Regions from separate parts of the Rhizobium anhuiense bv. trifolii genome, predicted to be linked through region 4. Evidence: predicted binding sites of a transcription regulator. Region 4 holds the regulator's gene; each other region holds the start of a gene.

Region 1 (4,222 bases), on a different replicon from region 4:
GCAAAGGGGGCGACGCGATAGACCCGCTGGCCACGGTTGCCGTAGATGTCGATGAGCGGCGTGAGGTCCACACCCTCGTCTTCGACCAGCGACGACGTCTTCTGGGCTTCCTCTAGCGGCTCCGCCATGACCGCCACTAGCGTCATCTTCTCGATACCGAAGCCGGGTTCGATCTTCTCGGTTCTGTCTTTGAACAGTTTCGTCAGCCAGGCGACATCGCGCACGGGTTTGGCGGTCCCGGCGCGGATGGCTTGCCGGGTGCCGTCGACCTTCTCGACAATGAGGTCTGCGCGACGGACGCCGAGCCCCCTTCTCTGCAGCGCATCGACAAGCTGGACGACCAGTCGGGCGACATACTTGTTGATGGTCTCGGCGGCGCCGATAGGTTCGGCGAACGCCCTGCTGACTTCGACAAGTTCGGCTGTTCGAATGGGATCGATCGGCTCAGGCGTGCGGCCGAACATCTGGTCGAAGCGGCGGCCGACCTCCGGCCCGAAGCGGAGCGTAAGCGGTGGGCGAGCAGTATTGGCAAGCTCGCCGATTGTCTTGAAGCCGAGCGTCCGCAGGTCGCCGACGATCTTCTCAGGAAGCCGTAGAAGAGAGATCGGCAGCTTTTCCACTGCCCGGAGGGTCTCGCCCCTCGGAACGATGACGGTCTCGCGGCTGGTCGCTCTGGCGCATGCGTGGGCGGCACCCCACGTGTCGGCGATGGCGACCCGTGTCGTCAGGCCCTTGGCGCGGAAGCGGTTGGCGATGCTCGTCAACATTCGCTCCTCGCCGCCCTGTAGATGGTCCGCGCCCTCCGTGTCCATGACGATGCCGTCCGGCGCGTCGACGGCGACGATCGGCGAATACTGGCTGAGCGCCCACATGGTGATGCGATCGAGCGCCGCTGCATCGGCGGCGGCATCGGCGTCGATCATCCGGAGGCCCTGGAAGAGCGCCTGCGCCTTGGCGGCCGGCATGCCCACGTGAACGCCAGCCTTTCTGGCCGCGGGATCGGCGGCCGACACCCAGCGTTTGGAACCGCTCTTCGAAATGACGGCGATCGCCTCCTCAACGGGAATGGCGGGATCGGCCCGCCTGATCCTGTCCGTCGCCAGATCGGGAAAAAATATCGATACGACCCTCGGCATCGCAGGCTCCTACTTCGAACTCGGCGCACTCACCCGCTTTCACCCTCATCAGTTCCAGAAGCCATCTCGCCCGCCCGACGCCCGGAACCGGCAGTTCCTCGCTCGGGATGACGCTCACCCTCCAGCGCGTGGTCGACGCCGTCGGCTGGCCGAAGTCGCTGGCCTCGGTCTGCCGTCGCCACCGCCGCACTGCAAGCGCCATCGTGCCGCTCTTCTCGGCTGCGAGTTGCAGCCGCCCGGACGCGGCCATCGGCAGCCGGACGATCTCGCCGATCACCGCCCCGAGGCCGCCGTATGAAAGGCCCTCCTCCATATTGGCAAGGACGTCCTCCTCCTTGTCGGACTCGACGAAGACGACCCGGTTCGGATGAAGACCCGCCTGCGCCAAGGCCGGGAAGAACAGGTCAGGACGTGTCAGGCACCAGACGACCTTGCCTTTGGTACGGGCGGCAATCCCGCTCACGAACAGGGCGGCCGCCGCCCCGTCGACGGTGCCGGTCCCGCCGCCGGCGCATTCGTGCAGCGCGCCATAGGCCAATCCACCACCCGGAAGCCGCTCGTCGATCTGCGCGACACCGAAAGGCAAAACGCCTCGGCTGCGCCGACCGGCGCCTTCCAGGTGCGCGATCTGCTCGCGCAGCCCGTCGAGGACGGCGTTTGGGGCGACGGCTGACTTCATGATCTCGGGCAACCCGTTTTCGGCTTGAGTAACAGCAATATGTTCTGTATTTGTTCCGAAGAGATAAATGAGTCAATGCGCATATGACCCGCTGAAGTTGAGCGCCGGTACAAAAGATAAAAATCGCCAGCGGATTCAATCGGATGTTGAGACAGGAATATTTTTGGATGCGCCGAACGCGGCTTGTGGAAGATACGATCCCGAGACTGCAAGATCACCAGGTCCCGGTGGTCGAACTCATATGCCTCCTCTGCGATCGCCATTGTACACATGAGCGCAAACTGTTGGTCAAAGCGTTTGGCGCAAGCGTCACCTTCGCGGAAATCCGCCGGCGCATGGCCATGGGCTGCGAGCGGATGCAGACGCCGCGAGGTGACAAGTGTGGAGCACACTTCCCATGTTTGAGTGATGGTCTTGCTGATGGAAGCTAGATAATGACAGGCGAAGACAACCGCGAACGGCCGCGCAAGATCGTGCATGTCGACATGGATGCCTTCTACGCATCGGTCGAGCAGCGCGACAATCCGGAGCTGCGAGGTGTGCCGGTTGCTGTCGGCAGTCCTGCTGCCCGCGGGGTCGTGGCGGCCGCCAGTTACGAGGCACGCAAATTCGGCGTCCATTCCGCCATGCCTTCGGTGACCGCCCAGCGGAAATGCCCGGACCTTGTCTTCGTCAAGCCGCGCTTTGATGTTTACAAAGCCGTGTCGTTGCAGATCCGCTCGATTTTCGCCGAATACACGCCGATGATCGAGCCACTGTCGCTCGACGAGGCCTATCTCGACGTCACCGAAAACCTGAAGGGCATGGAGATTGCGACCGAGATCGCCGAAGAGATCCGAGCGAGGATCAAGGCGGCGACGGGGCTCAACGCGTCGGCGGGAATTTCTTACAACAAGTTTCTGGCCAAGATGGCAAGCGACCTCAACAAGCCGAACGGCCAGGCCGTCATCACCCCCAAGAACGGCCCCGCCTTCGTCGAACAGCTTCCCGTCAAGAAATTCCATGGCGTGGGACCGGCAACGGCCGAGAAGATGCATCGGCTCGCGATCGAAACGGGAGCGGACCTGAAGGAGAAAACGCTCGACTTCCTCGTCGAACATTTCGGAAAGTCAGGGCCGTATTTTTATGGCATCGCCCGCGGCATCGACAATCGCCAGGTCAGACCGGACCGGGTGCGGAAATCCGTCGGTGCGGAAGACACTTTCTCTGCCGACATCCATTCTTATGAACCCGCGCGCGACGGGCTTCAGTCGCTGATCGAAAAGGTCTGGGGCTATTGCGAGGCCAATGAAATCGGCGCCAAGACGGTGACGCTCAAGGTCAAGTATGCCGACTTCAGCCAGATCACCCGTAGCAAGACAGTTCCGTCAGCACTGCCAGCAATTGCCAATCTTGAGGAGGTGGTCGATATGCTTCTCGCGCCAATCTTCCCGCCGCGAAAAGGCATCCGTCTGCTCGGCGTGTCGCTGTCTTCGCTGGAGCGGCGCAGATCTGAAGCGACGCCGCAGTTGCAGCTCGCGTTTTAGGTCACATTAGATGTGACGCGGTCGGTTTTAGATTGGATGCGCTCCGCACCGGCGTTCCCGCGCCTGCCAGTGGTACCGCCCCTCGCCTAAGTTCCCTTGACCTGCTTGCGGCAGATCGAAGCTGAGAGGTCGGAGTTTCGTCGAAGCCGTCTGATGTGAAATTCCGTTGGAATTTCCGACCTCACGAACCGCTTTCGCCCTCGCTATTGAGAACTAGCGCAGAACGGATGCAATCAAGCAAAATCTGTTCGCCAAACGGTTTTGTCAGGCAGCCGACGACGTCCGCGCCCAACGCAGACGCGCGCACATTCTTTTCCGGAAAGGCGGTGATCAGAACAGTCGGAACGCTCTTGCCCAGCGCGACCAGCCGGTGGTGCAGATCGAGCCCGCTCATTCCGGGCATATTGATGTCAGTCACAAGGCAGGCCGTGCGGCGGATATCAGGGAATCTCAAGAAATCATCCGCGGATGAAAAGGTCTCGGCGTCAAATCCCATCGACCTTATGAGCCCCTTGATAGCCTCCCGCATCGACTCGTCGTCGTCGACGATCGCAATCAGAGGTTTCTTGGTTGGCACCGCCGCCTCCCGACTTCGCCGATGGGCGTCGCGCCTAAATGGCGTTATGGCAAATTGCTGGATGGACTTATTATCGGGCGGCGACAAAGGCACCGCAAGCTATACGCTCGTATACGCTGTCTAAACAGTTCTGCGACGGATTGGGAATGTGAACGCGCGGAACATGGAAAAGAGGAGACCGACGCGCGCTGCGAAAACAGAGCCATACGCGTGGCAAGTTCGTTAATGCATAAAATGTGGGTTGGAGGACGGTCATCTCGAATGTGCCGGCGCCGAAAGGGTGGAGAGCCGTCCTGCAGGCTGC
Region 2 (4,222 bases), 1.6 Mb from region 4:
TGAAACTTGCTTGATCAAGGCAAGGAAAACCGCCGGAACACCCTGAATTACCGGGGGTTTTGCCGGCGGCTTCGCAAAGGGACGCTTCCTATATTCTGTCTGCGACTTCCTCGCTCCAGGGGATCGAAGGTTGCGCGCCGGCCTTCAGGCAGGCGAGCGAACCGGCGACGGCCGCACGGCGCAGCGCCGAGGCAAAATCGAGGCCGTCGTCGAGGCTGGCAGTGAAATAGCCGCAGAAGGTATCTCCCGCGCCGACCGTATCGACGGGTTCGATCTTGAGGCCCTGTGCCCGTGAAATTGCCCCGTCGCGAATGGCGATGACGCCATCGCCGCCGAGCGTCACGATCAGCGTCTGGCCCGTCTCCGCATGCAGGCGGGTAAGGGCGGCCTCGCGCGCTTCAGCGTCCATGCCCTCCTGGCCGGCCAGCCGCTCGAACTCGGTCTCGTTGGCAATGACGATATCGGCGAGCCGGCCGAGTTGGGCCGCATCGGGGATGAGCGGCGCAAGGTTGAGGATGCTGGTGACGCCCTTGGCGCGGGCTGCCGACAGCGCGCGTTCGACGGCGGCCGCCGGCACTTCGAGCTGCAGCATCAGGAGATCGCCTTCGTTCATGCGGCCGACCGCTTTCTCGGCATCGGCAGGCGTGACCAGGCCGTTGGCGCCGGGAACGACGGCAATCATGTTTTCGCCGTCGCCGCCGACAAGGATCAGCGCCGTGCCCGTGGGGCCGTCGACATGCTTGACGAGAGAAAGGTCGGTGCCGGCATCATCGAGCAGGGCCAGCGCATCCGCGGCGAAGCCATCCTTGCCGACGGCGCCGGCCATATGCACATAGCGGCCGGCGCGGCGCGCTGCCAGCGCCTGGTTGGCGCCCTTGCCGCCGGCGGCCGTGGCAAAGCCGTTGCCGGCCACCGTCTCGCCGGGCTTCGGCAGGCGCTCGGTCGTGGCGATGAGATCCATGTTGATGGACCCGAAAACTGTGATCATCAGGGTGTCCCGTCTTTTGGAGCCTGCAAGCGACGTCATGGCGAAAACTAGGCGCGGTTTTCGGACGGCGTCATGCTCCTGCTGTTTCATGCGGGCGAGACACTGCCCGAAGCGGTCACTCCTCGTCAACCACCCGGAGCTTCAGAAGACCGGTGCGGCTTTCCATCGATTTGGCCGCGGCTTCGCTGTCGCGGGCAGGCTTTGCCTCGCCGCCGCCCGCCTCGAATTCCAGCGCTTCGATCCTGGCGCCGCGCTTGGTGAGCTTGTCGGCTGACGTGACCACCATGTCGATATCCTTCTGCGCCATGGCGAAATGGCCCTGCAGCTTGCGCACCCGCTCGTCGAGCCGGCCGAGATCGTCCATCAGTATTGCCACCTCGCCCTGGATCAGATGCGCCTGCGCCCGCATGCGCTGGTCCTTGAGCACGGCCTGGATGACCTGGATCGACAGCATCAGCAGCGACGGCGAGACAATGACGATGCGCGCCCGGTGCGCCTTCTGCACCACGGCCTCGAAGTGCTCGTGGATCTCGGCGAAGATCGATTCCGAGGGCACGAAGAGAAAGGCCGTATCCTGGGTTTCGCCCTGGATCAGATATTTCTCGGAAATGTCCCGGATATGGATCTCCATGTCGCGGCGGAACTGCTGGCCGGCGATCTTGCCGGCCTCGGGGCTGCCGGCGTCGCGGATCGCGTTCCAGGCTTCGAGCGGAAATTTCGCGTCGATGACAAGCGGCGGCGCGTCGTTCGGCATGCGGATCGTGCAGTCCGGCCGTGAGCCGTTGGAGAGCGTCTGCTGGAAGGTGTAGGCGCCCATAGGCAGGCCGTCGGCGACGATCGTTTCCATCCTCGACTGCCCGAAGGCGCCGCGCGTCTGCTTGTTGGACAGAATGGCCTGCAGCCCGACGACATCCTTGGCGAGGCTCTGGATATTGTTCTGCGCCGCATCGATGACCGCCAGCCGCTCCTGCAGCCGCCGCAGGTTCTCATGCGTCGATTTCGTCTGTTCGGTGATCGTCGAGCTGACGCGCTGCGACATGCCGTCGAGGCGTTGGCTGATCGTCTGGTTGAGTTCGCTCTGCCGCGCGCCGAAGACCTCGGTCATCGCCGCGATGCGGCCCTGCATCTCCGCCTGGATCTTCAAAAGCTCGGCCATGCGCGCTTCGGTTTCCCCGGCGCGGAAGCTCGCCTCCTCGGCCTGTTCGCGGCGAAGGCTGGCGCCGCGCAGCAGAAGCACGATCACCAGCAGGACGAGGGCGGCGAGAACCCCGCCGCCAAGCGCCAGCATGGCCGGACTGATCGAGGCAAGGGAAAGGGCGAGCGATTCGGAATGGACGGTCATACCGCGAGCATAACAGAAGACACGGCAATATATAGATCAAAACGTGAACAGAATTGCCGGCCCTTACGATCTTCACAGGCTGCTGCTCTTCCCAGCTGATGAAGAAGAAATCGCCGGCCGATTTAACGATTGCTCAACCATATTCGCCAAAACCTGTGGCGCAGAAATTCCTTCCCGCGCCTTGCGCCAAGTACAGAGACCCTCCATGACATCCCAGCAGACCGACAGTGCCCTCAGGCAGCGCCTCGATTTCATCGAACTGGATGAGGCGGCGCGCAGGTCGATGCGGGATCTGCGCCCCGTCATATCGGAACTGATCGGCGGCGCCCTCGATAAATTCTACGCCAAGATCGCCAGGACCCCTGCGGTCGCAGGCTTTTTCGCCGATAAGAACCACGTCGGCCATGCCAAGAAGCGCCAGCAGGATCATTGGGCCAATCTTGCCGGCGGTGCATTCGACGAGAGCTATGTCGACGGGGTCACGGCGGTCGGCCGGACGCATGCCCGCATCGGGCTGGAGCCGCGCTGGTATATTGGCGGTTACGCCATCGTCATGTCCGAACTCGTCAAGGGCATCATGGAGAAACAGTGGCCGTCGGTCTTCGCGCGCCGGCAAGGCAAGCAGCTGGCCGAGAAGCTGTCGGCCGTCATCAAGGCCGGCATGCTCGACATGGATTATTCCATCTCGGTCTATCTCGAGACGCTCGAAGCCAAGCGCCGGGCCCTGGAAGAGGAGCGCACCCGGGCCGAATCCGACCAGGCAGTCGCGCTGGAACAGCTGCGCCGCGGCTTGGAAGCGCTGTCGCGCGGCGATCTCGAAGCCACCCTGCCGTCCGACCTGCCGGGCAATTTCAGGCAGATGGCCGAGGATTACAACCGCGCCGTCAGGGCGCTAAGCCAGTCCTTCGCCTCCGTGCGCGAGACCTCGGGTCATATCATGAGCGGCGCCGACGTCATTGCCAATGCGACCAACGATCTGGCGCTGCGCACCGCCCAGCAGGCGGCCGGTGTCGAGGAGAGCTCGGCGGCGCTGCAGCAGCTTTCCGTCAGCGTCGGCCAGACGGCCGCCAATGCCGAGAAGGCTTCGGCCGCCGTACGCGAGACGCAAGAGAAGGCGAAGAATTCCGGTGAGCTCGTCACCAGCGCCGTTTCGGCGATGGCCGGCATCGAGAAATCCTCGACCGGGATCTCCAAGATCATCGGCGTCATCGACGAGATCGCCTTCCAGACCAACCTCTTGGCGCTGAACGCCGGTGTCGAGGCAGCCCGTGCCGGTGATGCCGGCAAGGGTTTTGCCGTCGTCGCCCAGGAGGTCCGCCAGCTCGCCCAGCGCACGGCGGATGCGGCCAAGGAGGTCAAGAACCTGATCTCGCAGAGCTCGACCCAGGTCAATCAGGGCGTCGGCATCGTCTCCAGCACCGGCGAGGCGCTGAACGACATGATCAGTCGTATCGACATCATCAACCGTTTCGTCGCCGATATCGCCGCCGCCGCCCGCGATCAGGCGACCGGCGTCAACGAGGTCAGCGTGGCGGTCCGCAACATGGGGGCGATCACCCAGCAGAATTCGGACATGGTCGAGCACTCCTCAGCCGAAACCCGCCGCCTCAAGGACGAGGTGGAGAAGCTGATCGAGCTGCTGCGGCGCTTCCGCGCCCGGCCGGAGGGGCATTCCGCCCTCGCTGCCCGCCGGGCGGCCTGAGGAGAATATGGCAAAATTCCAGGCGGGGATGGAAAAAAGCGTATTCCCCGCCTGCCGGATAATTCCATAGTCGGAAAAGATGGGTTATGGGAACGCCATGACCATCAAGCCACTCATCATTCTTCCCGATCCTATTCTCCGCCAGCTGTCCAAGCCGATCGAGCGGGTGGATGCCGACCTGCAGCGTCTC
Region 3 (4,222 bases), 690 kb from region 4:
GGATGTGATTGAGGTGGTCGGTCATACCGACGAGCAACCGATCTCCCGGAGGGGTTCTAACCTCGACCAAACGGTAATGGACGTGCTCGACGGCAAGAAGTCAATCGCGGGCGTTGTTCCCGCCGACAATGCTGGGCTGGGACTTGCCCGAGCGGTGTCCGTCGCCAATGCTCTCAAATCAGAAGGTAAGCTGAAGGGGGCGACGATCCTGCCGTTGTCGGCAGCCCAACTTATCCTGCCAGGGGACGTGATCACCACCGGGCAGGCGGGAGCGGAAGAAACACGTCGTCGGATTGAAATAAGAATCCGGCGACGGAACCAGGAGCAACAAGTTGCGCAGTGATCACCGCCCCCAATAGGGGGCACGCCAACCGGCGTCCATGGCATCCTTTTCACTGCAGAACCAGCGCTCGCCGTTTTTGACGTTCACTTTGGTCTTCGCGTACCAGGGCGACCACGGAGCGTGGTAAATGTGACCGCTCTTGGAAATGTTGCCTTTGATCGGACAGCCGTCAGGTACCTCCTGCTTGGCAACCTCCCATTTGTGGGCGCGATAATCCCAAGGCGTTTCCGTGTCCGCCTGCCAGACGCCGAGATGCGCTTTGTGAGCGACATCTTCGAGCCCGACATAGTCTTGCGAGTATCGCCGGAAAGCCCAAGCGTGGCCGGTCTCGATCATGATGGCGTTGATGTCTTTACCAGCGACCTTGCAGACGCCAATCGTGCGACCGTAAAGGTCCATCCCCCCTCGATTGTCGCAGGTTACGTCATTACCAAGCGCCAACTCTTCGAGAGTGGCAATCGCTTCCTTTCCGCATTGCCATTGCCCACCACCAACGCCGTTGCAAGTCTGGCCAGCCTCGGGGGCGTCCATCCCGTGGAGTCGATAAACGATTCCGGCGACTTCGAGCGTATCGCCATCGACAACACGCACTTGAGTTGATGCCAGAAGATTTGTAGCAGCGAGCGCCGAAATAACCATGCCGAATATAATCGCTCTCACTTTGCCTCCCAATAGAAACCGTCAGCAACCTTTCCGAAAATAGCTAAACTGCTGATTGAACTTGCTTGCGGCAACCTGGAGCGGAAATCAAGGGTGTCCTCAAAGGTGATCGCGCGTCGTCTGGGGGAAAGGTCGTATATAACCGGCTGAGGTTGCGACATCGCACTCAATATCCTTGGTCATCGGCCGGTAAGTTGAGCACTTGCTGCTCATATTCAAGCTCGCCAATCCGGTCGAACAGGACCTGTTCGTAGTTTGACAAGACATTGCCAAGGTGTGCGAACGGCTGCTGAGGAGGCGGTTCACCGCAATCATTCATCGCGATTGTGATTGTTCCCGCGTAGGCGAGGTCGATATAGCCTTGCACGGTCTCAAGCTCGCGTTTGGCAAACTCGATTTGCGAGCCGATAGCAGCAATCTTGGATTCCTCAGCCGTCGATCCAAACACTGTGCCGTCCAAACGTTCCAAGCGTTTTTCCTCGAATGAGACCACATTTTCCGTCATGGGATATCCTCCTTGGTTGTCAGCTGCCTTGCATTCAATGGTAATTGTGAGGCTCCGTAGACATGGAGCGCGGTATGTTCATCATAGGTATATTTTCTCATCGATGATATTTTCGAGCCTGTGGACGGTTCCTCGTTACGCGATTGAATCCATTCGTCCTTCGGCTTCAGCAGAATGTCGACAGGTTGCAGTTCGTGGAACACTCGCCCATTCATGCGCATTGACTCATATGCCGATAAGGAACAAAAAGGGAACATACTCGCTTTCGGGTGAGATGAAAACCTGATTTTGAAGAAGGCTCCGAATGGCGCAGACCGGCGCAAACCCCATCATTTCCGACCTTCGAGATCGCATACAGCACCTTGAAGGGGCCGTGGCTCGCCCTAAAACGGTCCTCCCATTCGGAGTGGTCGACATCGACGCGCACCTTCCGGGTGGCGGGCTAGCCTATGGGGCTTTGCACGAATTCGCCGGGGGAGGAGCAGGCGCGATTGATGGTGCGGCCGCAGCGTTGTTCGCCGCAGGGATTGCTGCCCGAACCAAAGGCAAGGTCGTTTGGTGCCTCGCTAGACCCGACCTCTTCGCACCGGCCTTGGCCCAGGTCGGCCTCCATCCTGATCGTGTGATCTATGTCGAAGCGATCAAAGAGGAGTTCGTCTTGGAAAGCTTCGAGGAGGCGCTCCGTTTTGGCGGCCTTGGGGCTGTGGTCGGAGAGGTGGTTCGGCTTCCCATGGTGGTGTCGCGGCGGCTCCAGCTTGCTGCCGAGGGCTCCGGCACCATCGGACTGGTGATCCGACGATGGCGGCGGCAGACCGAGGCTGGGGATTTTGGCCATCCGACTGCTGCGGCAACACGATGGCGAATATCCGTCCTGCCGTCCGAGCCGCTTCCGGTGCCAGGTGTCGGCCGAGCGCGATGGCTGGCTGAACTGATCAGGGTGAAAGCAGGAGAGAGCGCAGATTTCGTCGTAGGTGCATGTGATGACCAGGGTCGTATCAGTATTTCTTCCGACGCTGCCGACGGATCGGGTCAGACGCGCCGATCCCTCCATTCCGGCTGAAGCGCCGCTTGTCATTGTCGCACGGAGCGGCTCGAAACGCTGGCTGTCGGCTGTCGATCAGAATGCAGCAATGGTCGGCCTGCACGTTGGCATGGCAGCCGCAAAAGCACAGGCACTTGTCCAGGGTCTGCATATGGTTGACGCCGATCCCGCCACCGATCTTGCCGCACTCGAACGCCTGACGCTCTGGGCGCTGTCCCAATATTCCCCGATTGTTGCAATCGATCCTCCTGATGGCATCGTCATGGACACGGAAGGAGCCGATCACCTGCAAGGTGGCGAAGCGCTTATGCTGTCCGGTCTGGTGAATCGTTTTCGTGCAAGGGGTCTGCCAGCCCGTGCTGTCGTTGCAGATACGTGGGGAGCTGCATTCGCGTGGGCACGATCCATGACGGCGGAAACAACGGTCATTCCAACAGGGAAAACGGCCGATGCCGTTGCCCGACTTCCCCTGTCGTCGCTGCGGTTGAGCGCCGAGACGATAGTGAGCCTACGCACGCTCGGCTTCAAAACCGTCGGCGAGCTGGCTGCGACACCTCGTGCGCCGATTGCCCTGCGCTTCGGCCCGGAGATCGGCCGTCGTCTCGACCAGATGTTCGGCAGGATCGCCGAGCCCATCGATCCCATCCGCTGTCCCGAGATCATCGAAGTCCATCGTGCTTTCGCAGAGCCAATCGGTGCGGCCGAGACCATTGCAAAGTACGTTTCCCGGCTCGTGACGCAGCTTTGTCTCGAACTGCAGGCAAAAGGTCTCGGCATCCGCCGTACGGACCTGATTGTCCACCGGGTCGACAACACGATTCAGGCTTTGCGAGCAGGGACGGCGAAGCCCGTGCGAGATGTCGTCTGGTTGACGAAGCTGCTGCACGACCGGATTGAGAAGATCGATCCAGGCTTTGGCATCGAGAAGCTCAGCCTTGCAGCAACGATGGTCGAGCCGCTGAACGACAGACAGATGGTTTCCAGTCTTGTCGAGGCTGCGGACATCGACGTTACCTCGCTGATCGACGTGTTGGGTAACCGTGGAACACAACGCATCTATCGGCTGGCACCTGTTGCAAGCGATGTGCCGGAACGCTCGGTGCAGCGCATCTCGCCAGTTGCCGACGAAGAGGGGCACACATGGCCATTGATCTGGCCCCGTCCCGTGCGCCTGATGGAACGACCCGAACAGATTGAGGTCATGGCTCTGCTACCCGACCATCCACCTGTCTGGTTTACCTGGCGTGGCAAGCGCAGGCGCGTCAAACGCGCGGATGGTCCGGAGCGTATTTACGGCGAGTGGTGGCGGCGAACCTCCGAATGGGTTGCCGTCCGCGACTATTTCACCGTCGAGGACGAGACCGCCGAGCGCTACTGGATTTATCGTTCCGGTGACGGGGTGGATGCGGAGACCGGATCGCACAAATGGTTCCTGCACGGGGTTTTTGCGTGATGCGCTATGCCGAACTCCAGGTCACAACGCATTTCAGCTTCCTGCGCGGAGCCTCATCTGCAGATGAGCTGTTCGCCACGGCCAAGGAACTCGGGATCGAGGCGCTGGGCGTCGTCGACCGTAATTCGCTGGCAGGCATTGTAAGAGCGTTGGAAGCATCGCGTGCGACCGGCGTCCGCCTGGTTGTCGGCTGTCGCCTTGATCTGCAGGACGGCATGG
Region 4 (4,222 bases):
CCGGCGCTTTTGCCGCTGCTCTGGTGACGGACGAACGGCGCGCCATCTCGAATGCGACCACGGAGGCGCTGCGCCAGTCCGGTCTGGCGCATATCATCGCCATCTCCGGCCTCAACATGGCGCTGTCGGCCGGCATCTTCTTCGTCGGCTTCCGGATGCTGCTCAGCCTCTTTCCCGGCGTCGCCCAGGCCTATCCGACGAAGAAGATCGCCGCCGCCGGCGCGCTCATCGCCGTCACGGCCTATTTCCTGATCTCCGGCTTCGCGGTCTCGGCCGAGCGCGCGTTCATCATGATGGCCATCATGCTGATTGCCGTCTTCTTCGACCGGCCGTCGATCAGCCTGCGCAATGTCGCTCTCTCCGCGCTCGTCATCCTCGCCATTTCGCCGTCCGAGGTCCTGGGTCCGAGCTTCCAGATGTCCTTTGCCGCAACCTTGGCGCTCGTGTCGGGCTATCAGCTGTGGAAGGATCGGCGCGTCCGCGAGAATGCCTTCCTGAAGCTGCCGATCGTCAGGCCTTTCGTCGCGGTTGCGGGGTTCTTCGGCGGTGTCTTCCTGACCTCGCTGATCGGCGGTTTCTCCACCGCACTGTTTTCGATCGAGCATTTTCATCGCCTGACCGCCTACGGCCTGCCGGCAAACCTCGCGACGATGCCGATCATCTCCTTCATCATCATGCCGGCCGGGTTGCTGGCGATGCTGCTCATGCCTTTCGGTCTGGACGTTTTGCCTTGGAAGATTGTCGGATTCGGCCTCGATCTGGTGATCGCCGTCGCCAAGACCGTGTCCGGCTGGGGTGGCGACATCGGCATCGGCCGCTTGCCCGCCTGGTATTTCGCGGTCGCCGTGGCAGGCTTCCTGCTGCTGACGCTGCTCCGCACTCGGCTGCGCCATATGGGCACGTCGATCATGTCAGCCGCAACGCTCATCCTGCTGCTTCTGCCGGTTCCCCGGCCGCCGGATCTGGTGATTTCGGAAGATGGCAGTCTCGTCGCGGTCGTCGAGGCGGCGGCAATGGCCTCCAACCGTGAAAACCCGCCGGATTTCATCTTCGACCAATGGCAGCGCGCGCTGGTCCTGCCGGCGCATGACCCGCCGAAGATGCTGGATGGTCCTGCTGTCCCGCCAGCGGGAGAGGACCGCCGCGTCAAGCTCTCCCGCGATCAGCAGAACGAAGCGAGGGCGGCGATGCGGGCGGCTGCAGCCGGCGGTGACGCAAACCGCTTTTCCTGCGTCAAGAAGGCCTGGTGCATATCAAGGCTTGGCAACGGTCATGTGGTCGCCGTCATCGACAATGCCGCCTATCTCGCTCCGGCCTGCGATGCGGCCGATATCGTGGTAACGTCGGTCCGCCTGCGTTTCAACAGCTGCCGCTCAGGCGCGACGCTCTTCACCGGCGAGACGTTGCGCCGGACCGGTTCCGTCGAGCTGCGCTTCGCGGAGGCCGGCATGGAGGTCACAACCGCATTCGATGATCTGTGGCGGCCATGGATCCGCCATCGCGCCTATGACTGGCGCAGCAACAGCTTTGTCGAAACCGGCCAGGGTGTTAGTGATAGCGGCGAATAAGGCCGACGAGTTTGCCCTGCACCTTGACGCGGTCTGGCCCGAAGATCCGGGTCTCGTAAGCCGGGTTGGCCGCTTCCAGCGCGATCGAGGCGCCCTTGCGGCGGAAGCGTTTGAGTGTCGCTTCTTCGTCGTCGACGAGAGCAACGACGATGTCGCCAGGGCTTGCGGTGCTGCCATTGCGGATGATCACGGTGTCGCCGTCGAAAATGCCGGCGTCGATCATCGAATCACCCTTGACCTCCAGCGCGTAGTGTTCACCGGAGCCGAGCATATCGGCCGGAACGACGATGTCGTGGGTGTTGTTCTGGATTGCCGAGATCGGAACGCCGGCGGCGATGCGGCCCATGACCGGCACGGAGACTGAGTTGCCATTGTCGGCGACGGGTTTTGCAGGAGCGGGAGTGGCGACCGGCTGGGGCTTGCCCAGGCTGCCCTCAATGACGCTCGGCGAAAAGCCGCGCCGGGGCTGGATGCTGGGGCTATAGGCCTCCGGAAGCTTGATGACCTCGAGTGCGCGGGCCCGGTTCGGTAGGCGGCGAATGAAGCCACGCTCCTCGAGCGCCGTAATCAGCCGGTGAATCCCGGACTTCGAAGCGAGATCCAGGGCGTCCTTCATTTCGTCGAAAGACGGCGGAACGCCGGATTCCTTCATGCGCTCATGAATGAAGAGGAGAAGCTCCTGTTGTTTGCGCGTGAGCATCGACGTTGTGACCTCGTGATTGAAACAAATCCAGAACAGACACTATATGTTCCATATGTGTTCCGCAAGTAGCTAAATTTCCGTAAAACTTGGCGCCAACTCGTTGAGATTTTTATTTTCATTTGCCGGATTGGCCGACAAGTCTTGCCTTGGGCGGCACTGTCGCACATCTCTGCCGTGTCAGGAGAGGGGATATCATGAACGAGCATTCCGCCAAACCACGCCCGCTGGATCATGTCGTGCTGCCGGTCGTCAATATCGATCTGGCGCGCGAGAGGCTCGGCAAGCTGGGCTTTACCGTTGCCGCCGATGCGCGTCATCCCTTCGGAACGGAGAATGCCTGCGTCTTTTTTGCCGATAAGACCTATCTGGAGCCGCTCGGGATTGCGAGCGTTAGGGAAAGTGAAGCATCGGCGCGGCAAGGCAATGTCTTCACCGCCCGCAACCGCGCCTTCCGATTCCGCTGCGGCGAGGAAGGGCTTTCGGCGGTGGCCTTCGGCAGCGAGGATGCCGATATCGATCATCGGAATTTCGTCGGCGACGGAGCGAGCGCCGGCGAGATGCTGGCGTTCAGCCGGCCGATGACGATGCCGGATGGTTCTGAGAGCATTGCCGGCTTCAGGCTGGCCTTTGCCGGCGACCTGCGCGCGCCCGATCTCTTTCTCTTCACCGTCGAGCGCGTCAATCCGCTGCCGGCCGACCGCAGCGCGCTGGAGGCGCATGCCAATGGCGTCACCGGCATTGCCGAGGTGGTGCTTTGCGCGCCCGATGCGGCTGCCTTCGCCGCCTTCGTCAGTCTTGCCAGCGCGCAATCGGCAGTCGAGAAAACCGGTTTCGGCGTCACGATCGCGGCGTCGAATGTGAAAATCAGCCTGATGACGCCGGAGGGTTTGGAGGCCTATTTCGAGGTCGCTGTCCCATCCGCCGACCGCGGCCTGCGCGGCCGGGCGATTCTCTTCGCTGTCGCCGATCTTGCCGTGACAGAAGCGCATTTGGCTGCTAACGGGGTGACATATACGCGCAAGAACAATCGCATTCTGGTGAAGCCCGCGCCCGGGCAGGGCACGCTTTTCGCCTTCGAGGAAACACGATGAGCACAGATACGAATTCCCAAGTCAAGATCGGCGAGGGCCAGGGCCAGGTCACCTTTTCCAACACCGGCCGCCTGTCGCTGATTGCCGGCCCTTGCCAGATGGAGAGCCGCGACCACGCCTTCATGGTGGCCGGCACGCTGAAGGAGCTTTGCGGAAAGCTCGGCATCGGCCTCGTCTACAAGAGCTCCTTCGACAAGGCAAACCGCACTTCGCTTTCGGCCGAACGCGGCATCGGCATTGAAAAGGGCATGGAGATCTTTGCCGACCTCAAGAAGGAATTCGGCTTTCCCGTCCTGACCGACGTTCATACCGCCGAACAATGCGCCGAGGTGGCAAAGACCGTCGATGTCCTGCAGATCCCGGCCTTCCTTTGCCGCCAGACCGATCTTCTCATCGCCGCCGCCAATACCGGCCGCGTCGTCAATGTCAAGAAGGGCCAGTTCCTCGCTCCCTGGGATATGAAAAACGTCCTGAAGAAGCTTAACGCCAGCGGCAATCCGAACGTGCTGCTGTGCGAGCGCGGCGCCTCGTTTGGCTACAACACGCTGGTTTCCGACATGCGTTCGCTGCCGATCATGGCGTCGATGGGTGCTCCCGTTGTTTTCGACGCCACCCATTCCGTGGCGCAGCCGGGCGGGCAGGGCGATTCCTCGGGCGGCCAGCGGGAATTCGTTGAAACGCTGGCGCGCGCAGCGGTGGCGACCGGCATTGCCGGCGTCTTCCTCGAAACCCATCAGGACCCCGACAATGCGCCTTCCGACGGACCGAACATGGTCTATCTCAAGGACATGCCGCGGCTCCTCGAAAAGCTGCTTGCCTTCGATGCGGTCGCCAAGGCCTGATTACCCAGCTTGACGTTC

The links. Region 4 encodes LexA, which represses DNA repair genes until DNA is damaged. Its sites were predicted from a motif close to TGTTCNNNNTGTGTTCNG; they were not measured.
Region 1: NE851_RS02260 (ImuA family protein) is a predicted target of LexA. The motif match lies at 1,856-1,873, and genes of this name have one in related genera.
Region 2: NE851_RS12130 (DNA recombination protein RmuC) is a predicted target of LexA. The motif match lies at 2,363-2,380, and genes of this name have one in related genera.
Region 3: NE851_RS23595 (ImuA family protein) is a predicted target of LexA. The motif match lies at 1,747-1,764, and genes of this name have one in related genera.

What each region holds. Positions count from the first base shown of each region.
Region 1 covers NZ_CP098801.1:456,330-460,551, reverse strand. The annotation lists gene NE851_RS02265 (Y-family DNA polymerase) at 1-1,136, opposite strand, end outside; gene NE851_RS02260 (ImuA family protein) at 1,057-1,815, opposite strand; gene NE851_RS02255 (hypothetical protein) at 1,983-2,246, shown strand; gene dinB (DNA polymerase IV) at 2,250-3,341, shown strand; gene NE851_RS02245 (response regulator transcription factor) at 3,523-3,918, opposite strand.
Region 2 covers NZ_CP098803.1:723,723-727,944, forward strand. The annotation lists gene NE851_RS12125 (ribokinase) at 89-988, opposite strand; gene NE851_RS12130 (DNA recombination protein RmuC) at 1,104-2,330, opposite strand; gene NE851_RS12135 (globin-coupled sensor protein) at 2,536-4,032, shown strand; gene def (peptide deformylase) at 4,130-4,222, shown strand, end outside.
Region 3 covers NZ_CP098803.1:3,007,933-3,012,154, reverse strand. The annotation lists gene NE851_RS23610 (OmpA family protein) at 1-343, shown strand, start outside; gene NE851_RS23605 (thermonuclease family protein) at 344-1,003, opposite strand; gene NE851_RS23600 (hypothetical protein) at 1,170-1,508, opposite strand; gene NE851_RS23595 (ImuA family protein) at 1,813-2,568, shown strand; gene NE851_RS23590 (Y-family DNA polymerase) at 2,489-4,003, shown strand; gene NE851_RS23585 (error-prone DNA polymerase) at 4,003-4,222, shown strand, end outside.
Region 4 covers NZ_CP098803.1:2,319,248-2,323,469, forward strand. The annotation lists gene NE851_RS20165 (ComEC/Rec2 family competence protein) at 1-1,568, shown strand, start outside; gene lexA (transcriptional repressor LexA) at 1,549-2,268, opposite strand; gene NE851_RS20175 (VOC family protein) at 2,466-3,362, shown strand; gene kdsA (3-deoxy-8-phosphooctulonate synthase) at 3,359-4,204, shown strand.